2 regions of the Carnobacterium sp. CS13 genome follow, and region 2 is predicted to be linked to the other one. Evidence: riboswitches for the same ligand, from Rfam matches in the RefSeq annotation. Region 2 holds a riboswitch; the other holds the start of a gene.
What was found. Region 2 has a riboswitch for FMN ahead of ribD (bifunctional diaminohydroxyphosphoribosylaminopyrimidine deaminase/5-amino-6-(5-phosphoribosylamino)uracil reductase RibD). Riboswitches for the same ligand answer to the same signal wherever they lie in the genome.
Positions count from the first base shown of each region.

Region 1: linked by a shared signal. The riboswitch ahead of JHE06_RS05065 (ECF transporter S component) and the one ahead of ribD (bifunctional diaminohydroxyphosphoribosylaminopyrimidine deaminase/5-amino-6-(5-phosphoribosylamino)uracil reductase RibD) in region 2 are both predicted to bind FMN.

Region 1 is NZ_CP067364.1:1,053,544-1,057,284, forward strand. It holds gene JHE06_RS05060 (sensor histidine kinase) at 1-1,344, shown strand, start outside; FMN riboswitch at 1,425-1,548, shown strand; gene JHE06_RS05065 (ECF transporter S component) at 1,685-2,269, shown strand; gene JHE06_RS05070 (helix-turn-helix domain-containing protein) at 2,472-3,536, shown strand; gene JHE06_RS05075 (RecQ family ATP-dependent DNA helicase) at 3,529-3,741, shown strand, end outside.
Region 2 is NZ_CP067364.1:523,303-527,043, reverse strand. It holds gene JHE06_RS02535 (riboflavin synthase) at 1-578, opposite strand, end outside; gene ribD (bifunctional diaminohydroxyphosphoribosylaminopyrimidine deaminase/5-amino-6-(5-phosphoribosylamino)uracil reductase RibD) at 607-1,680, opposite strand; FMN riboswitch at 1,823-1,937, opposite strand; FMN riboswitch at 2,088-2,202, opposite strand; gene JHE06_RS02525 (hypothetical protein) at 2,338-2,646, shown strand; gene JHE06_RS02520 (hypothetical protein) at 2,732-3,013, opposite strand; gene JHE06_RS02515 (uracil-DNA glycosylase) at 3,160-3,741, opposite strand, start outside.

The DNA of each region.
Region 1 (3,741 bases), 530 kb from region 2:
TTTGGAGATTTGTCTTTTTTAAACGCAACACAACAAAAAATGAACATCTGGTCTCTGATTAATTTTGCTCTTTATGGATTGTTAGCAATTGGTCTTTTTTATTATTTGCAAAATCGTTTAGGGAAGCCTTTGAACGAATTAAGAGACATTGCTTTTGAATATGCAAAAAATGATTTTTCACAACAAGCTCCAATACATTATAAAGATGAAATCTCACAACTTGCTTTAGCCATGAATAAAATGCGGAAATCATTGGAAACCACTGGAACGGCAACTCGACAAGAAAAAGAATTGTTAGAAAACATTGTTACTTCGATCTCAACCGGTATTTTATACTACAATCAAGATAAAACTTTGCTGATGTCTAATCCGATTGGCGAAGAGTTTTTGCATAATTGGTATAAGTTGGAAGGGATAGAAGAAACGGCTGTGCCGGAAGTGATAGCAGATCAAATAGATGAAGTGATTGAAAAATCTGAAAAAGTTTATTACGATGCTACCTTTAATGATATTTATTTCGAAATCACATTGGTTCCTTTATTTGATGAAGGGTTAGAAAACGTCCGGGGAGTTCTAGTATCGTTGCAAGATTTAACAAAAGAACGGCGTTTGGATAAAATGCGCGTCGATTTTATCAATAACGTTTCTCATGAATTACGAACACCTTTAGTAATGATACAAGGTTACAGTGAGGCAATTTTAGACGATATAGCTGAAACAGAAGCAGAAAAACATGAGATGGCGAGTATCATCGGTGAAGAATCGAAACGGATGAACCGAATGGTCAACGAAATGCTGGATTTATCTAGAATGGAAGCAGGTCATATTGATTTGATTCGTGAAGATGTCATTTTAGAACCGTTTTTCAGAAAGTTGATGGCGCGTTTTAATCGTATAGCTGGAAGCAGTCATGTAAGGTTAACCCTTAAAATCGATCCAGGAGTGCAAACATACGAGATGGATGAAGACAAGATGAACCAAGTATTTGTCAATTTGATCAACAATGCTATACGGCATACTGCTATGGCGGAACGAGAAAATAAAGAAGTCAAATTATGGGTTCATTTAGATAAAGTTTTTGATGAAGTTGTTATGGAAGTGATAGACAACGGTATGGGTATAATGGAAGAAGATATTCCCTATATTTTTGATCGCTTTTATAAGGCGGATAAATCTAGAACGGTTTATAAAACCAATCAGACGGGTACTGGGATAGGGCTATCAATCGTAAAAAATATTATTGAAGAACATGGCGGCACTATTGAGGTTAAAAGTGTTCCAAATGAAGAGACAGTTTTCGCCATGCGTTTTCCTTATATTGATCCTAACGAAACAAACGTATAAAAAGTAAGTAAAACTCTTGCAAAATACTCTTAAGTTTAGTATACTTTAGGAGTACAGATGATGTACTAAAAAAATAATAGATTCGTCTTCAGGGGCAGGGTGTAATTCCCGACCGGTGGTATAGTCCACGAGCTAGGTAGCATTATCTGGTTGAACTGGTTTAATTCCAGTACCGACAGTAAAGTCTGGATAAAGAAGATGGGGCTTATTTGAATGTACTAATGTTCTTATGCTCTGTTTGATTTTTCTGAAGAAAAATTAGACGGGCATATTTTTTTGACTAGTATTCTTCGGTAAGCTCAAAATGCTCAAGCTGATGGATCCTTTTAGGAGGATTTTTATGCAAAATAGTAACACAAAAAGACTAGTAGGAGTTTCGATGCTTGCAGCGGTCGCTTTCGTCCTAATGTTTTTCGCTTTTCCCATTATCCCTGGAGTTTCTTTTTTGAAAATAGATTTCAGTGATATTCCTGTATTGTTAGGTATGTTTTTATATGGTCCTGTAGGGGGAATAATGGTAGCTGTGATCCGTACGGTTCTTCATTATATTCAAACTGGCGGAGATGCAGGGTATCCTATTGGTGATGCGGCTAGCTTGATTGCCTCGTTAGCTTATTGTTTGCCGATTTATTATATTATGCGCAATAAAGTAGAAAACACGCAAACCATCGTTTTTGCTAATGTGATTGGAACCCTCTCTTTAACGACGATCCTATCGTTCTTGAATGCTTATGTGCTGATCCCGCTTTATTTTGCCGTTTTAAACTTCAGCGTTGGTCCGATACAACAATACGTTTTTTACGGTGTAGTACCCTTCAACCTGGCAAAAGGAATAATCGTCAGCAGTGTTTTCGTTATTCTTTTCGCTAAAATGAAACCCTGGATCGTTCGCAATCAGCTCTCTAATTTCAGTTATGGAAAATAGAAATTAAATTGTATATTAAATAAAGAAATGGGACTCGTGATCGTAACGAGCCCATTTTTGTTTAATGCAATAAAAAAATAAAGTAATTTATGTATTTCCCATTATATTTTCTAAATATTTGGTATATTAGAATAAGAAGAAGCATTAAAAATAAGCAGTAACAATAATCAAGTGAACAAAGAAAAAGGAGGAGACTACTTTGGTGAAATTGACTTATTTTGAAAACTTTTGTTTGTCGTTGTTTTCAAATGATGTTTCGAAAAAATCCTCTACCATTTACCATATACTTACAGGAAAAAGAACAGCTTCGATATTGTATAATGCTCAACAATACCGTTTAACAGCTTATTTTTCTTTGTTTCCAAAAATAAAACGACAACAATTTGAACGCCTAATAAACAAAATGGAACGTTTAGAATTGATTACAGCAGATTCCGAAGGAGAAGGGTATCAATTAACAGAAAGTGGAGCTAAAGGCTATCAGCAGTACTTTATGAAGCATACTTATCCAGTTCATTTAAATCAATTGAAAAATGGAGCTGTTAACGCCTATTTTTGGCGTAAATGTTTATTTGTTACCCAAGTTTTATCAGAGGTTCGCCATGGCAATAAACACTATTTGCCATTGGAAAAAGAATGGAAAAATCAAATCTGGTTAAAAAATTGGTTAAATCAACATCATCAAGATAAGCAAACTTTAGCCCAGCAATTTGGCAAAGAATGGTTATTTTTATTAAATGAGCTGACAGAAACCAATGCTGAGATCATCGTTGCTTATCTAACCGGCCATGGAAAGATTGGAAAAACACGAAGACAATTAGCTGAACATTATGGTATCGAACCTCTTGAAGCTGAAATAATATTGACAGATTGTTTAGCTGAATTGATCGAATGGATCGAACGACAGCCACAAATGGTTCCTTTGTTTTTTTCAATTTATTCTGAAACGGCAAGAGACTATAGCGGCATTACCCAAAGTGCAGCTATAACGCAAAAGTATTTATTGAACGGCCATTCTATTGAGGAAATTGCTGATTTGCGCCGGTTGAAATTCAGTACGATTTCAGAACATGTAATCGAAATAAGCATTGTTGATCCATCGTTTGATTTGTCTCTTATTTTTCCGATAGAAATAAGAGAAGAACTTAATCAGATGTTAAGCGAAAAACCGAATCTCACCTATCAAGAACTGACGGAAAAAAGACCAGATATTCTCTTTCTTTGGTATCGTTTAGCACAGATCGAAAGGAGGCATCGTATTGACTAATCAAGAAAAAATCAAAGAATTGCTTGGGAGTCATTTTGGATATACTTCCTTTCGTGAAGGCCAAGAAGAAGCCATATTAGCCGCTTTATCAGGAGAAGACACACTCGTGATGCTGCCGACAGGAACAGGCAAATCCATTTGTTACCAACTAACCGGTTATTGCTTAAAAGGAATCGTGCTGATTGTTTCTCCGCTCTTATCTTTA
Region 2 (3,741 bases):
AATAATTTCTCGACATACTTTCCAATCATGTCGCATTCCAGGTTTACAGTATCCCCCGGTTGCTTACACAGCAACACCGTTTCCTCTCCTGTATGCGGGATAATAGAAACTTGAAAAGATTGATCATCCACCGCCGCGACAGTCAAACTTACACCATCAATAGCAATGGAGCCTTTTTCAATAATGTACCGTAATATCCCAGGATCAGTTTCAATTGTGAGCCAAACAGCATTATCGTCGCGTTTAAATTCGCTGATCTGTCCAGTTCCATCGATGTGGCCGCTAACGATATGTCCGCCAAGCCGAGTTTCCAAACTCAGTGCCCGTTCTAGATTGACGAAACTTCCGGGAATCAATGTTCCGATATTCGTCCTTTTTAATGATTCAGACATAACATCTGCTTCAAAAGAATCGTTTTCTATCTTCGTCACAGTCAAACAAATACCGTTTGTTGCGATACTGTCCCCAATACGCGTTCCTTGCACTACTTTTTGCCCTTTTATTCTGAGAACTGAAGAACTTTTGCCGCTTTGGATCGACTTAACGGTTCCCACTTCTTCAATAATTCCAGTAAACATGAGACTTCCTCCAATCGATTGCTTCTCTTTATTTATCCAGATAGCCTTCTACAACTAGATCCTCTCCAACCATCCCAGCTGTCATCCGATTCAGTTGAAAAGCCTCTTTCAAATCTGCAACGCCTGCCCCTTCAACAGCTGTTTTAGCATGCTTTCCTCCGATGATTTTTGGCGCAATATAAACCTGCATTTTATCCACAATGCCTTCTTCCAAGGCTGAAAAATTCAATGCCGCACCGCCTTCCAGCAAAACACTGTCGATTCCCATGGCACCTAGTGTTTTCATTAATTCCCGCAAATCAACTCTCCCAGACTTCTCTTTAGTCACAATGACTTCAACGCCCATTTTCCTCAGTATTTTTATTCTTTCGCTATCGGCTCTTTCAGTAGCCGCTACGATTGTTTTAGCTGTATCCTCCTGGGTCAATACCGTTGACGCCAGCGGAATTCTGAGCTGACTATCCACCACAATTCTAATGGGATTTTTGCTATTTGGCCCTCGGGCAGTTAGCTTCGGATCATCTCTGATAACCGTTTCGACCCCGACCATGATCCCAGACAATTCATGACGCAAATTATGTACCTGCTGCCTGGAAGCTTCTCCAGAGATCCATTGAGATTCACCCATCACTGTCGCTATTTTTCCGTCTAGTGACATCGCCGTTTTCATCACAACAAAAGGTTCTTTAGTGATAATGTATTTCATAAAAACTTCATTCAATAGTTGGCATTCGTTTTCCAAGACACCTACGTCCACTTCAACTCCAGCATTACAAAGCCTTTCAATCCCTTTTCCAGCTACTAATGGATTCGGATCGAACGTCCCAACCACGACTCGTTGAATCTTTTTCTCTATCAACAAGTCTGAGCAAGGAGGCGTTCTTCCGAAATGCGAACAAGGCTCTAGCGTGACATACAACGTTGCTCCTGACACATCTTCTTTTGCTGATGCAACCGCATTTACTTCCGCATGAGGCTGTCCATATATTTCATGATATCCCTGACCAACCACTCTTCCATCTTTAACAATCACAGCACCCACTAAAGGATTCGGCGACGTCCAACCTTTGCCTTTCTTGGCTAAATCCAATGCAAGCTGCATATATTTTTCATCCAACCCTCTCACCCCTTCCAAAATAAAAAGCCCTAAGAATTTCTTCTCAGGGCTTTCGTCAGTTTTGTTTATAAAGACACCACAAATAAATCCGCATACTATGTACTCGGTTGCTTTTGTTCTTTAAAACTGATGTCTTCTTTTATCCAGACTATAACTGTCGGCTTCGGAATCTAACCGAATCTGCCTCGCGGCTCGTGGGCTTTACCACCGGTAGGGACTTTCGCCCTGCCCTGAAGACTATTTAATTTTTCAAACACTATACAAAAAAGCCCTAGATTTACATCCAGGGCTTGGCTTATCGTTAAATAAGACGGTTTAATAGCTGCATCATAAACTCACGATTTCCATCCATCTCAAATAAGACTTCAATCATCTTCATTGTTCAGCAATTAGTTTGTCTTCGCTTTATCCAGACTATACTGTCGGCTTCGGAATCTAACCGAATCTGCCTTGCGGCTCGTGGGCTTTACCACCGGTAGGGACTTGCACCCTGCCCTGAAGACTTATTTACTTTTGTACTGTAAGAGTATAGTGAAACAAAACTAATGTCAATAGTGATTTAATTTTTTGAAGCAGTTGGTTAGCTGTATTAATTAAGTATGGTAGAATCAATTCAGATTAAAAAATGAAGGAGATTTGAGTATGAGCTCAGTAATAGAAATTGCACTTATTTTACTCCCTATGATAATAGTAGGGGTAATCGGGATATTTGTAGTTACAAAACTTAAACAAAAGCACGATCATGGTACCTTGGGTAAGAAAAAAACCAAAGGCGCTCAAGATTTACTAAATAGTTTGATACCACTAGGCATGCTTCTTGGTTGTATTATTGGTATGATTTCAAGCTCATTTTTTCCCATTTCTTTATTATCTACACTTAGTTTAGGAGCTGGAATCGGCTTATTAGGCGGATATTTTGCTTATGAAATTTACAGCAAGAAAGAAGAGTAGTAACAAAAAAGCTCGTCAAATGAGCCTTTTTTGTTACTTTTCTTTTCTAAAACTGAACTTCTTAAAAATAAACAGTGAGCTTTATTTATCCTTGTTCGTAAACAAAAGAATTAAACACCAATTCAATTTCTTTATCTAATGTGAAAGATACTCGTTCTGCGAAATGCGGCAAGGACTGCACATGAATACTGTTCTCCAATACATCAAATACAACAGGCGAGACATCTCCAAAGTTTTTTGACTTAAGAATGATTGCAACTTTACCATCGTTATTTTGAAGCAAGTCAGCTTTGTCAGACAAATTAATTGTCCAGCCATGTGGTAAAAGATACTGCGTTGTCGGTCTATCTTTTTGTTCATTCGTCATATAAATCACTCCTCTAAAAAAATAGTTGCTCTTATTATATCGATTATAAATACTGATTCCTAGAACAACTAAATTATTCCTACAACACGATAGAAGACACTCTTCCTATTCAAGATTATTCAACTGTTGTATTCGTTAGTTCATTCTTATTTGATTCGCTTTATTCCTTGAACAAATGCATTTTTTCCGCCTTGAGCAGGATGTCTTACTTTCAGACACTCTATTCCCAGCTGATGAAGGCTTTCTTCCGCTTTATTGCCTACCGCAACAACCTTTTCAATCTGAAACATTTCAATCATTTGAATAAGAAACATTTCTCCCATCAAAAGTTCTTTCTTTGTTGGCATCCGATTGCTTTTGCCGTTGTCTTTTTTATGAGGGTGAAAAGGAAAAGCATTCCATCCTAATGAGACAATATCCTGTTCTAAAAGTGTATTCCATATAATGGTAGCCGTTGCTTCTTTTAACAGCTTGTCTTTTTCCGAAGGCAGTTTATAACCGTTTTCCTTGCCAAATAGTTCTAACCCCTTCACGTTATTCATCAGCAAATGTTCACTGGTAAAAGGAACTCCGGTAAGTCGGCTACCTCTATACCCTGGTGCTTCTCCAACAAGTATCAGTTTAGGTTTGATTTTATCCATTTGCTTTAAATAAACCAGCAGATTCTCTCTCCTAACAGCATTCTCTTGATTAGCATAAGAATACTGATTGTAAACATTTTGCGAGAC